DNA from 2 places in the Peribacillus sp. FSL M8-0224 genome. Region 2 is predicted to be linked to the other one. Evidence: riboswitches for the same ligand, from Rfam matches in the RefSeq annotation. Region 2 holds a riboswitch; the other holds the start of a gene.

Region 1 (6,547 bases), 3.0 Mb from region 2:
CCCGGAAAGGAACAGAAGAAATTCCATTCTGCTGTAGGTACCATTGGAGATATAGTTGAGTCGCCCTATATTCCGTAAAGATAATTACTTTGTCATCAATTTTCTTGATCAGTTCCAAAGCTTTTTCAGCCTTTGAGTTCTGGACCGTTTCATTCACTTTAGTAAATAAATCATCAAGCTTTGCCAAAAAATCAGGGGAAGGCTGATCGTATTTATCTCTCATATTCTTTAATGTATAAAAGACAGCCTCTCTGCTGCTGCATGCTTCCCTTTGGAGAGTGAGAGCCGAAAAGGCGCTTCCTTTTGATCCATCCGAAATTGGCTTGAATTTGGAAACAGCATCATACAATGCTTGTTCCGTTGGAGAAAATTCAATGGTGATGGTTTCCACATGCCGTTTTGTCCATTCAATGCCAGTATCGGCCCGCCGGTTTCGAATCATGACAGTGTTGACCAGTTCCTTTAGGTGTTCATCTTCAGTTATGTTCCGGCCTTTCCCTTTATACTTTTCCGAAAAGAGTGAGGCATTTCCCAAGTGGCCCGGTTTCAATAACGAAACGAGGTGGAATATCTCCTCGACTTTATTTTGAATCGGAGTGGCTGTCAGGAGTAAGCAAAATTTCTTTTTCAGATTTTGGACGAATTCATAGTTCTTCGTCTTATTATTTTTAAGTTTATGAGCTTCATCAATAATGATGAAGTCATATTCCTGAGTAAAGATGATATCTCGATGTGGAGCGCGTTTCGCTGTATCAATGGATGAAATGACTACATCACAGGAGTCCCAGACATAACTTTTTCTCTGAACGACTGCCGGAATATGGAACTTGGTATTCAATTCAAATGCCCATTGTGTGACAAGGGAAGCCGGAACAAGGATCAATACTTTTTTTACAAGGCCCCTAATCATATACTCTTTTAGGATCAAGCCTGCTTCAATTGTTTTTCCCAGCCCTACCTCATCAGCCAAAATGGCTTTTCCATTCATCTTTTCCACTACTTGCTTCGCCGCTTCCAATTGATGGGGAAGCGGGGTTAGCTGAGGAAGGTGCTTGGGCGCCTGTAAACCTTCAAAATCAGGGATGATAAGGTTTTCCTCCATTTGAACCGCCAACTTATAAAGCTCCCAATTTCCCCATGGACCGTCATTTTCCATCTTTTGCAGAAACTCGTCATTCCATTCAGAATTGAAGGATATATTGATTTTCATAGAAATAACTCCCTCTTAAATCATAATTTCCTTAATATAAGGTCAAAACCCGAACATTTCATATGTGAAGTAAGAAAAATATTTCTCTTCAAAAGATATTGCAGAGATAAGATTCTTAGGGTAGGATATAAGTATATTTAGAAAATTCCAATTTCCAAACGCTACAAAGAATGTTTGTACATTAATTTTGCAGTTCGCGTTTTCTTAGTATGGGCTATAGGCTCCTAATTTATCCAAGATTACTGAAGGAGATCAGTCAAACGGTTTCTGAAGTTTTAGGAGAATTGGCAGAGAATGCATCCCATTTATGCTAAAAGGTTTTACCAATGCTTGGGGCTTATTCGTTTCCTTTCAATGGTAGACCATTTATATGCGGGTGAAGATAAGGGGAGAGACTACGGATGTAGCGCCGAAGGAGCAAACTTAGCAGTGAATCTCTCAGGCAAAAGAACTCTTATTGGACGCAACTCTGGAGAGCGCCGCCTGTTATGGACGGCCACCAAAGGGGAAAACCTATTACATAGGTAAACTTTCAGGTTTCAGGACAGAGAAAAAGCTCAAACGGGCTTTCTCTGTCCTTTTTTGTGCTTTTTTCACATCATGAATCAGGATGTATCTGATGCGTAATGACAAGAAGCTTTTGATAATGAAGCCAATTAATTTTTTAAAAAATCTGAAGGGGGTCATGTTTTGACCAATTTAAACAGAACACCACTATTTGAGGTTTATCGTGAATATGGAGGTAAAACGATTGATTTTGGCGGCTGGGAACTTCCTGTCCAATTTTCGGGTATAAAAGATGAACATGAAGCCGTACGGACAAAAGCGGGGTTATTTGATGTTTCCCATATGGGGGAAGTCGATGTTAAGGGGCCTGGGAGCCTTTCCTTTTTACAGAAGATGCTGACCAATGATATATCAAAGCTGCAACAAGGCGGTGCCCAATATACCGCCATGTGTTATGAAAACGGAGGCACGGTTGATGATCTTATCGTGTATAAAAGGGCTGAGGACGACTATCTGCTCGTGGTCAATGCAGCGAATACAGAAAAAGATTTCAATTGGCTGCAAGCTAATTTAACGGAAGATGCCCAAATTACGAATGTATCAAGTGACTATACACAGCTGGCACTTCAAGGACCGGCTGCAGAGAAGATATTACAAAAACTATCGGGAAGTACTGACTTAAGTGAAATTGGATTTTTCAGGTTCAAGGATCATGTCATGATTAACGGTATCTCCACGCTGGTATCCCGTACTGGATACACTGGTGAAGATGGTTTTGAGATATATAGCGACAGTGAAAATGGCCCTGCCCTTTGGAAGGCGATTATGGATGCCGGTAAGGAAGAGGGGGTTCAGCCGATTGGTTTAGGTGCTCGTGATACCCTGCGTTTTGAAGCGAAACTGCCGCTGTATGGGCAGGAGCTTTCAGCGGACATCACCCCGATAGAAGCCGGGATTGGTTTTGCAGTAAAAGTGGATAAGGAAGTTGATTTTTTCGGGAAAGCCGTTCTTGCTGAGCAAAAGGAGAAAGGGGCTCCCCGAAAGCTTGTGGGAATTGAAATGATTGACCGTGGCATTCCACGTCATGGGTATAAGGTCTACAGCGGTGATGAAGTCATTGGCGAGGTCACGACTGGTACCCAATCGCCAACATTGAAGAAAAACGTTGGATTGGTACTTATCGATAAGGAATTTTCGGTTCTGGATGCGGAAGTCGAAGTGGAAATCCGTTCCAAACGTTTGAAAGCCGTTATAATACAAACACCTTTTTATAAAAAACCACGTAAATAGAGGGGAATGGTCATTAGATGAAACATCGTTATTTACCCATGACAGAGCAAGATAAACAAGAAATGCTGGAAGCGATAGGGGTATCCACTGCTGAAGAACTTTTCAATGATATCCCTGAAAGCGTTCGTTTTCAAGGAGAATACGATATCAAGCCTGCTAAATCGGAACCTGCATTAATGAAAGAATTATCAAGGCTTGCTGCAAAGAATGCGGACCTTAAAAATTATGCTTCCTTCCTTGGTGCGGGTGTCTATGACCATTACGCCCCGGTCATCGTCGATCATGTTCTTTCCCGTTCTGAGTTTTATACGGCTTATACACCGTATCAGCCTGAAATTTCACAGGGCGAGCTTCAAGCAATCTTTGAATATCAAACGATGATATGTGAATTGACGGGCATGGATGTGGCTAACTCCTCCATGTATGACGGCGGGACGGCGCTGGCTGAAGCAGCGATGCTTGCTTCAGGACAGACAAGGCGGAAGAAGATTCTCATTTCAGGAACCGTTCATCCTGAATCAAGAGAAGTTGTGAAGACATATGCGAAAGGGCAACGCGTGGAAGTGATCGAAATTCCTCATAAAGACGGTGTGACGGACTTAGCTGCTTTAAGGGAATTGGCAAATGATGACATTGCAGGAGTGATCGTGCAATATCCGAACTTTTTTGGCCGGATCGAGCCATTGAAAGAAATGGAAGAAATCATTCATGGCGTCAAGTCCATGTTTATCGTTTCCAGTAATCCGCTTGCTTTGGGAGCTTTGACATCCCCTGGTGCACTCGGTGCAGATATCGTAACGGGGGATGCTCAGCCATTCGGCATTCCAGCGGCATTCGGTGGACCTCATTGTGGATATTTTGCGGTTACTAATAAATTTGTACGGAAAGTTCCGGGCAGACTCGTCGGTCAGACGGTTGATGAGAATGGAAAAAGAGGGTTTGTACTGACGCTTCAAGCTCGTGAACAGCACATTCGCCGTGACAAAGCCACATCCAACATATGTTCCAATCAAGCTTTGAATGCCTTGGCAGCTTCTGTTGCAATGACCGCGCTTGGGAAAAAGGGTGTCAAAGAAATGGCCGTGCAAAATATTCAAAAAGCACATTATGCGAAAAAAGCAATTATGGCAAAAGGGGTGGAAGTGATATTCGACGGTCCTTCGTTTAATGAATTTGTCATTAAACTGCCTGCTCCGTTTTCAGAAATCAATAAAAACCTTTTTGAAAAAGGGATGATCGGCGGCTTCGATTTAGGTACGGTTTATCCTGAATTGAAAGACCATATGCTGGTTGCGGTAACTGAACTAAGAACAAAAGAAGAAATTGATGCACTTGCGCAGGAATTGGGGGATCAACATGAATAATCAAGATCAATCACTCATTTTTGAAATCAGTACTTCCGGCCGGATCGGGTACAGTCTGCCAGAAATGGATGTTGCAACTATTCCGCTCGAAGAAATTCTTCCTGCCGACTACATCCGTGAAGAAGAGCCAAAGCTTCCTGAGGTGTCCGAACTGGATATCATGCGTCACTATACTGCACTTTCCAAACGGAATCATGGGGTGGATTCGGGCTTTTATCCACTGGGTTCATGCACGATGAAATATAATCCGAAAATAAATGAAAATGTGGCACGCTTCAACGGTTTTGCCCATATCCATCCATATCAAGATCCCGCTACTGTACAAGGAGCATTGGGACTATTATTTGATTTGCAGGAACACTTAACGGAAATCACCGGGATGGATCAAGTGACATTACAGCCTGCAGCAGGTGCCCACGGTGAATGGACAGGATTGATGATGATTCGCGCTTTTCACGAAGCGAATGGAGATACAGAACGGACGAAAGTGATTGTACCTGATTCGGCCCATGGTACTAATCCTGCCTCTGCCACTGTTGCCGGACTAGAAACGATTACAGTTAAGTCCGATGAAAATGGGTTAGTCGACCTTGAAGATTTAAAACGTGTTGTCGGACCTGATACGGCGGCCTTGATGCTGACGAACCCCAATACATTGGGATTGTTTGAAGAAAATATTTTGGAAATGGCACAACTTGTCCATGACGCAGGTGGGAAGCTTTATTATGATGGAGCGAATCTGAATGCAGTCCTATCAAAAGCACGACCGGGTGACATGGGCTTTGATGTGGTTCATTTAAATCTCCATAAAACATTCACAGGCCCGCATGGAGGCGGCGGCCCGGGTTCTGGTCCTGTAGGTGTGAAGTCCGACTTGATTCCTTACTTGCCTAAACCTCTTATAGTCAAGCAAGGTGAGCAATTCGTCCTTGATTATGATCGTCCGCAATCCATTGGTAGGGTAAAACCTTATTATGGTAATTTCGGAATAAACGTGAGGGCATATACGTACATCCGTTCAATGGGTCCTGATGGCCTTAAAGCCGTCACAGAGAACGCGGTCATCAATGCCAATTATATGATGCGCAAGTTGGAACCTTATTTTGACTTACCATATAATCGTCATTGTAAGCATGAATTCGTATTAAGTGGACGCCGGCAAAAGAAATTGGGGGTAAGGACTCTCGATATAGCTAAAAGATTGCTGGATTTCGGGTATCATCCTCCAACCATTTACTTCCCGTTGAACGTGGAAGAAGGAATGATGATAGAACCGACTGAAACCGAGTCAAAAGAAACGCTGGATGCGTTCATCGATGCGATGATCCAGATTGCCAAGGAAGCGGAAGAAACTCCGGAAATCGTTCAGGAAGCTCCGCATACAACCGTTATAAAGCGGCTTGATGAAACTCTTGCTGCCAGAAAACCCGTTTTGCGTTATCAAGCCTAGATTAGTAGCTTACACGAAAAAAATCCCTGCCTTCCGGCGGGGATTTTTCATGTTTATGTAAGATTCCATTAAAGTCCAACAGTTGACTTTCTTTTACTTGAGCTATGGAATTAAAAAGAGCCCATGCCGAGATGGGGTCTTATTTCTTTGCTTTGATTTTCCCGGTCCACATCTTGAAACCGCCCTTTAAGTGATAAAGTTCCCTGTAGCCCTTTTTGTATAGCATGGCTGCAGCTCTGCCGCTGATGATTTCGCTTTGAGCATACAAATATACAGGCTTGTCCGGCCTAATTTCGACCAAGCGGGTTTTCATTTGAGTCATAGGGATGTTTCTTGCGCCTAAGATATGACCATTTTCGAAATCATTCGGTTCCCGCACATCGATTAGCTGCACTTTTCTGTAGTTGGCGATAAATTCGTCCTGTGTTAGTGTTTTAACGATTTTACGCTGGCGGTACCAATTAAAAAGTGAATACGCAATAACCACTCCTAGGATGATGAGCAGTGTATATAATATTTCCAAACATAAAAACTCCCTTCTACCTTAACGAATACAGACAATCTTTATTATATAATTGCTTTACCCAATAATCAAAAAGAATTTTCATCAATTTCTTCATGACTTGATAGCACTTTCTTTTTTAGAGTGTTAAAGTCTGTTAAACTACTACATGTGAGTTTTTTGTGGGGGATTGAAAAACGTCTATCGAAACGAGGGGTAAGGAT
Region 2 (6,547 bases):
GCGCCCTTGCCATAAGCCCAGCCGCTGCCGCCCAGGAAGGAGAAGGTCGTATAGATTTCCCCGGCCATCAGCAGAAAGACGAATATCGCACCAAAACCGCGTCCGCCAACCGTCCATTGTTCCAAGTCCATATCTTTTCCTTTTGAAGAGCGTATGCCTAAAAATATCGATAGAAGTAAAAATGCTAAAATGATTAAGAGAGCAATATTCATTCCTGGTCACCTTCCCGATTCCTGGGATCCAGCTTATACATGATGCCCAGTATGGCAGAGGTAAGGACCACCCACATAGCCATCCAGAACATATTGAAAGGCATCCCTAATACATATGGTTCTATTTTATTAACAAAAGGCAGAAATCCTAGTATGCCTATAAAAGGAACTAGAGTAAGAATATATATAATCTTCATTAAACAACCCCCTCCGTTTTAAATAAAGTGAAACGCCCACCAATGGGGGTTTATTCTTCAATGCCACTGATGGATATGTGAACCGAACCGGATGAAAAATTCATACATGACGGAAAAGGTCCGATAATATATATTAGCTTACACTATTTTGATATAAAATTTAATGCAGTTGCCTGATATATTTGAGCAACTGTGCGCAGACAGCCGAACAATGATATGTTCATAAAACAGATAAAGCCTTGAATTCATATTGAGTTCAAGGCTTTATTTCCTTTAGCTATATTTTTTCCTAGAGTTATATAGTATTACCAAAAGTATGAACCAGATTGGGGTCAAGAGCAGTGATAGTCGTGTAGCTTCAGCGAATAGCATAACAATAAGGATGAACAGGAATAATCCTAATATGGCGTAATTGACAAAGGGTGTAAAAGGAGCCTTGAAAGTCGATTTTGCTCTTAGGTCAGGCCTTGTTTTCGAATATTTGATATGGGAAATCAAGATAATGCTCCATACCCATATGAAACAGATGGCACTGATGGTCGTCACGACGGTAAATGCCTGTTCAGGTATCAGTTTGCTTAATAATGCCCCTATTGATACAACGATTGTGGATGTTAATAAGGCATTGCTCGGAACAGCCTGTTTATTTAATTTTTCCAGTTTAGCAGGGGCTTCGCCATTCCTGCTTAACGTATAAAGTATTCGGCTCGTTGAAAATAAACCGCTGTTGCATGCAGAAGCAGCGGATGTCAAAACGACGAAGTTGATGATCCCTGCAGCGACAGGAATGCCGATTAACGCAAAGACCTCTACAAATGGGCTGCTTGTGGCATCCAGTTGTGTCCATGGGTTGACGCAGAGAATGACGAATAGTGCCCCAACATAGAAAAGTAAAATCCGGACAGGGATTTTATTGATTGCAGATGGAATGTTCTTTCTCGGGTTTGCCGTTTCTGCTGCAGAAACCCCGACCAATTCGACACCGACAAATGAGAAGACGACCAGCTGTAAAGATAATAGGAATCCAGAAATGCCATTAGGGAACATGCCCCCATGATTCCATAGGTTCGTTAGGGAAACCGTTCCGCTATTGGTATTGAAGCCGATGATCAGAAGGAAGATTCCTACGATGATCAAGGCGATTATCGTGATTACTTTAATGATGGCAAACCAGAATTCCAATTCGCCAAAGATCTTAACGGTCAATAGGTTCAATCCTAACAGAATGACCAGGCATAGCAGAGCCGGAATCCATTGAGGGACATCAAACCAATATTGCATATAAACACCGACAGCTATGATATCGGCCATTGCGGTCATGATCCAACAAAACCAATATGTCCAACCTGTCACGAAGCCGGCCCATGGACCGACATATTCAGTTGCGAATTCAGTGAATGATACATACCCTGCATTGGATAAGAGCAATTCCCCCAGGGCCCTCATCACAAAAAACAAGGCAATCCCTATTATCAGATAAGAGAATAATATGGAAGGCCCCGCCAATTGTATGGCTTTTCCGGAACCTAAAAATAAACCGGTGCCAATGGTTCCTCCTATTGCAATCAGTTGTACATGTCGATTTTTTAAATCTCTTTTTAATTCTTGTTTAGCCAATTCGTACGCCCCCGTTTTTATAGTCTTGGTAGTGAAGTGAATGAGTTTACCTGCATGGTCTTGGAGAGAGGGACGTGATTGTCGTCCAGCTTGCCTTTCCCATTTGTTGTTTTAGTCCAATCACAAAATGGACAATAAAAAAAGAGATTGGATAATACCAATCTCTTAAAGGGTTCAGAATAACAATATATCATTCGTTACTCTTCTGTCCTTTTGCCTGAGATTGTGAATCCTTCGGCGCTGCATCTTGTACAGTCTCTCCAGAAGCTGCTCCTGCTATAGTGTCATCCATAGCATTCATCGCTTGCTTTTATGCGGTTGTGAAGAAAGTCAGTCAGTATAATTTTCCACTGCTTGATCATTCATTATGCTTATAAAATAATATTGGAATTCTATCATCTATTTTTCGGTAGGTCAACAATTTTTTTGAAAGGAAACAGGCATTATCTGTAGTTTAATAGTGGTCTTAATTTTTATAAAGGTACTTGAAAAATTTATTTTTTTGGATGATCACTATTATGAAATATTGATCATCATTTTTTAAAAATGATATTTTTCGATTAGGAAAATTGCCAAGATATATTTGGCAACTGTTTATTTCAAAAATACAATTGTATTTTTACAGAATATTTACTATTATAAGATAAGAAAACATAAATGAAGTGTTATTGATATTTTTTCGATAGAGCATTTCTAACCGCAATAATTAATAAGTTCGTGGTAAGGATAGAAAAGCATTACCGATATTGCATCTGGGGGAGTTAAACATGTCGAACAAGGAATTAAAGAGAGGGCTAGAATCACGTCACATTCAAATGATAGCTTTGGGCGGAACCATCGGTGTCGGGTTATTCATGGGATCGGCGAGCACGATCAAATGGACAGGGCCCTCTGTAATGCTTGCTTATGCCATCGCAGGTATTTTTATATTTTTCATCATGCGTTCCATGGGTGAGATGCTTTATTTAGAACCGACTACAGGTTCTTTTGCAACCTTTGCGAGCAGCTATATACATCCTTTGGCAGGTTATATGACTGCTTGGAGCAATTGGTTTCAATGGGTAATCGTCGGAATGTCCGAAATCATTGCGGTTGGCTTGTATATGCAATATTGGTTCCCGGAGTTACCGGCCTGGATACCAGGTGTGGTCGCCATGTTCATCTTGGGAGCGGCCAACCTCATTTCCGTTAAATCCTTCGGGGAATTTGAATTCTGGTTTGCACTTATAAAAATCATAACGATTATATTGATGATCGTTGCCGGCCTAGGCCTTATCTTCTTTGGAATAGGGAATGGCGGGGATGCGATTGGATTATCGAATCTTTGGGAAAATGGCGGCTTCTTTACGGGAGGCTGGACAGGATTCTTCTTTGCGCTTTCGCTTGTCGTGGCTTCCTATCAAGGCGTTGAGCTTATCGGCATCACAGCCGGAGAAGCGAAAGACCCAACGAAGACCGTAACAAAAGCGATCCAATCAATCATATGGCGCATATTAATTTTCTATATTGGTGCCATATTCGTCATCGTGACAGTCTTCCCTTGGGATCAACTGGATGACTTAGGCAGCCCATTCGTTTCAACCTTTGCTAAAATAGGTATCACAGCAGCAGCAGGCATCATCAATTTTGTCGTAATCACTGCGGCAATGTCTGGATGCAACAGTGGTATTTTCAGTGCAGGGCGTATGCTTTACACACTGGCATTGAATGGCCAAGCTCCGAAAATCTTTGCTAAAGTATCTAAAAATGGAGTGCCGGCATATTGTACGATCGCTGTACTTTTAGGATTGGGCATCGGAGTTATCCTGAACTATCTTGCACCGCCGCAAGTATTCCTTTATGTGTACAGTGCGAGTGTTTTACCTGGGATGATTCCATGGTTTGTCTTACTGATCAGTGAGCTTAAATTCAGAAAGGTAAATGCCGCTGAAATGGAGAAACATCCGTTCAAAATGCCGTTGGCCCCTTACAGTAACTATGCGACAATAGCCTTTTTACTGATGGTGCTGGTAGGTATGTGGATCAATCCTAGTACAAGGATTTCCTTGGTTGTCGGGATCGTTTTCCTAGCCTTGGTAATAGCAAGTTATTACATGCTGAAAATGGATAAACGAACACCATTGGACGTTAAATCCGATGATGAGATTTCAGGATAAGAAATTCTATTAAAAAGCCCTTCTCTAATTCGAGAAGGGCCTTTTTTGTCCTTGTAGATCAATTGTGGAATTCACGAGTAAAACAGCGAAACTCACGAGTAAAGTCGTTGGATTCACGAGTAAAACAGCGAAACTCACGAGTAAAGTCGTTGGATTCACGAGTAAAACAGCGAAACTCACGAGTAAAGTCGTTGAATTCACGAGTAAAACAGCGAAATTCGCGAGTAAAGTCGTTGAATTCACGAGTAAAACAGCAAAACTCACGAGAAGAAGTTGAATTCACGAGTAAAACAGCGAAACTCACGAGTAAAGTCGTTGAATTCACGAGTAAAACAGCGAAATTCGCGAGTAAAGTCGTTGAATTCACGAGTAAAACAGCAAAACTCACGAGAAGACGTTGAATTCACGAGTAAAACAGCGAAACTCACGGGTAAAGTCGTTGAATTCACGAGTAAAACAGCGAAACTCACGAGTGTAGCTAATTTGCCCCCGTAACAAGGGGGCCAGCAGGGGGAATGAATCAATAAGCTTAGGAATATGTCTTCTTGCCAGATTTTTTCATAGGATGTTGCCCGAGGAAGGGGCTATCTTTTGGAAAGAACAAAGCTTACCGGGCGTATCGTTACACCATTAAAGATTGACCAGTTGCTTAATATGGAGGAAATTTTAAACGGCTTCGAGTAGTGAAAACGAGGTATGATCCATACAATGCGTTTAAGTTCCCACAAAGCATACCGCCATTAAATAAGTGGGGTTGAAAAAGCTTGGATTCACCAAAAACATTCGTTATATAAAGGCCTATTCCTGAATTTGGATATAGGCCTCTTTCTTCTTGTTTTGAATCAATTAATCGAGATAATCCCCAGAATCATTCCGCTTGCTGAGCTTGTACTGTACTGTAAACCTGATTTACGGAAGATTGGGCTTGTGCGATTTCTTGAGCCGCTTGTTTAATGGCTTCTTGTGCCAAAGTTGGATCCGAGGAAGATTTTTCAATTGCTTGTGAAAGTAAGGTTTGCGTAAGGGTAACGTTTGCTTTTGCTTGATTTAATTGATTGATATCAATTTGTTGTTGAGGCATGTAGTTTCTCTCCTTATGTCATTATTAGAATTACTCCATTAGGATGACCTTTCTTTTCTTTTTTATAAGAAGAAAAAAATATAACGTAGACAGGATGTACAGCTTGGAAAAGTTCTGAAAAGGCCAAAAAAGTCCATTGGGGTAAACAATTTAACAATCCAAATTCGTAAAAAAGGTGCATCCTTAGGATTGAAAAGCGGGCAGAAAGAGAACGGAATTATTCGTTTTATTTACTTAGAATCCTGAAATTTTCATCTGCATATTGATATCAAATTGTAAGATAATGAAAAAAAATCGTGACTTATTCGTTGTTCAGTTATTTAAATTATACTTTACTTATTGGATTTATCAGATTAAAATCGGAGAAAGAATCATTATAAGAGGATGAGCTGATTGGACAACCGAAAGCTCCTGAACGCGATAAGCGAACAGGAGCTTTTTGCGTTCATTTTGGAAAAAGGAGTTGGCAAGATGAATATTGATCATATTGAAGCTTTTATGTATGTTGTTCACCTTAATAGTTTTCATAAAGCCGCAGAGGCAATGTTTTTATCACAGCCAACGGTTTCGGCAAGGATTAAGACGCTTGAGAGTGAACTCGATTCAGTATTATTTGAGAGGCAAGGAAGAGGAATTATTTTAACTGAAAAAGGGAAAGCCTTCATTCCATTTGCGGATCAAATAATTCGTACCTTTCACCAGGGGAAAAAGCAGTTGAAAACAGGAAGCGAACTGGAGGAAATAACGATAGGGGCTAATATCATTACATCGCAATACTTTATTCCATTTGCTCTTCCTCTATGGAAAAAGGAAAACCCAAATTTACGCTTTAAATTTATTTCAGCAACAAATGATGCATTAATGGAAAAATTGCTTCAGAAACAGGTTGATATAGCCTTTATGAAGGATGTTACACATAGTGGTCTGCAAAATTACAAAACCCTTGATAATTCAATTCGTTTAGTCGTGTATCCAGGACATCCATTTCAACTTCGAACTGGGCTAACAGTACAGGAATTAGCAATGCAGCCGTTGGTATTTTTTGAGTGTGGTGCGCTTGACTGGAACCACGTTCATAAAATTTTTGAAGTATCAAATGTAGAGCCGCGCATTGATTTTCAGGTTGATCACCTGGAAGTGGCGAAGTCGCTAATTCTTAGCAGAAGCTGTATCGGATTTTTACCGTACTTATGTATTAAAAAAGAGTTAGAACAGGGAACTTTGATTGAAGTGGATGTGTCACATTTAATCAAGATAAAGCAGCACATCTATCTGACGCATTTA

Evidence for each region. A riboswitch is a leader RNA that binds a small molecule or an ion and turns the genes downstream of it on or off. The one in region 2 is predicted to bind glycine.
Region 1: linked by a shared signal. The riboswitch ahead of gcvT (glycine cleavage system aminomethyltransferase GcvT) and the one ahead of MKX49_RS00955 (amino acid permease) in region 2 are both predicted to bind glycine.

The regions. Positions count from the first base shown of each region.
Region 1 is NZ_JBBOOJ010000001.1:3,158,657-3,165,203, reverse strand. It holds gene MKX49_RS15110 (DEAD/DEAH box helicase) at 1-1,210, opposite strand, end outside; glycine riboswitch at 1,587-1,674, shown strand; glycine riboswitch at 1,678-1,760, shown strand; gene gcvT (glycine cleavage system aminomethyltransferase GcvT) at 1,901-3,007, shown strand; gene gcvPA (aminomethyl-transferring glycine dehydrogenase subunit GcvPA) at 3,025-4,371, shown strand; gene gcvPB (aminomethyl-transferring glycine dehydrogenase subunit GcvPB) at 4,364-5,821, shown strand; gene MKX49_RS15090 (rhodanese-like domain-containing protein) at 5,961-6,344, opposite strand; gene MKX49_RS15085 (lipoate--protein ligase family protein) at 6,546-6,547, shown strand, end outside.
Region 2 is NZ_JBBOOJ010000001.1:203,621-210,167, forward strand. It holds gene MKX49_RS00945 (sodium:solute symporter family protein) at 1-212, opposite strand, end outside; gene MKX49_RS00950 (DUF3311 domain-containing protein) at 209-409, opposite strand; gene MKX49_RS00955 (amino acid permease) at 683-2,026, opposite strand; glycine riboswitch at 2,222-2,300, opposite strand; gene MKX49_RS00960 (amino acid permease) at 2,794-4,182, shown strand; gene MKX49_RS00965 (hypothetical protein) at 4,207-4,425, opposite strand; gene MKX49_RS00970 (hypothetical protein) at 4,416-4,583, shown strand; gene MKX49_RS00975 (BBE domain-containing protein) at 4,866-4,940, shown strand; gene MKX49_RS00980 (hypothetical protein) at 5,051-5,263, opposite strand; gene MKX49_RS00985 (LysR family transcriptional regulator) at 5,735-6,547, shown strand, end outside.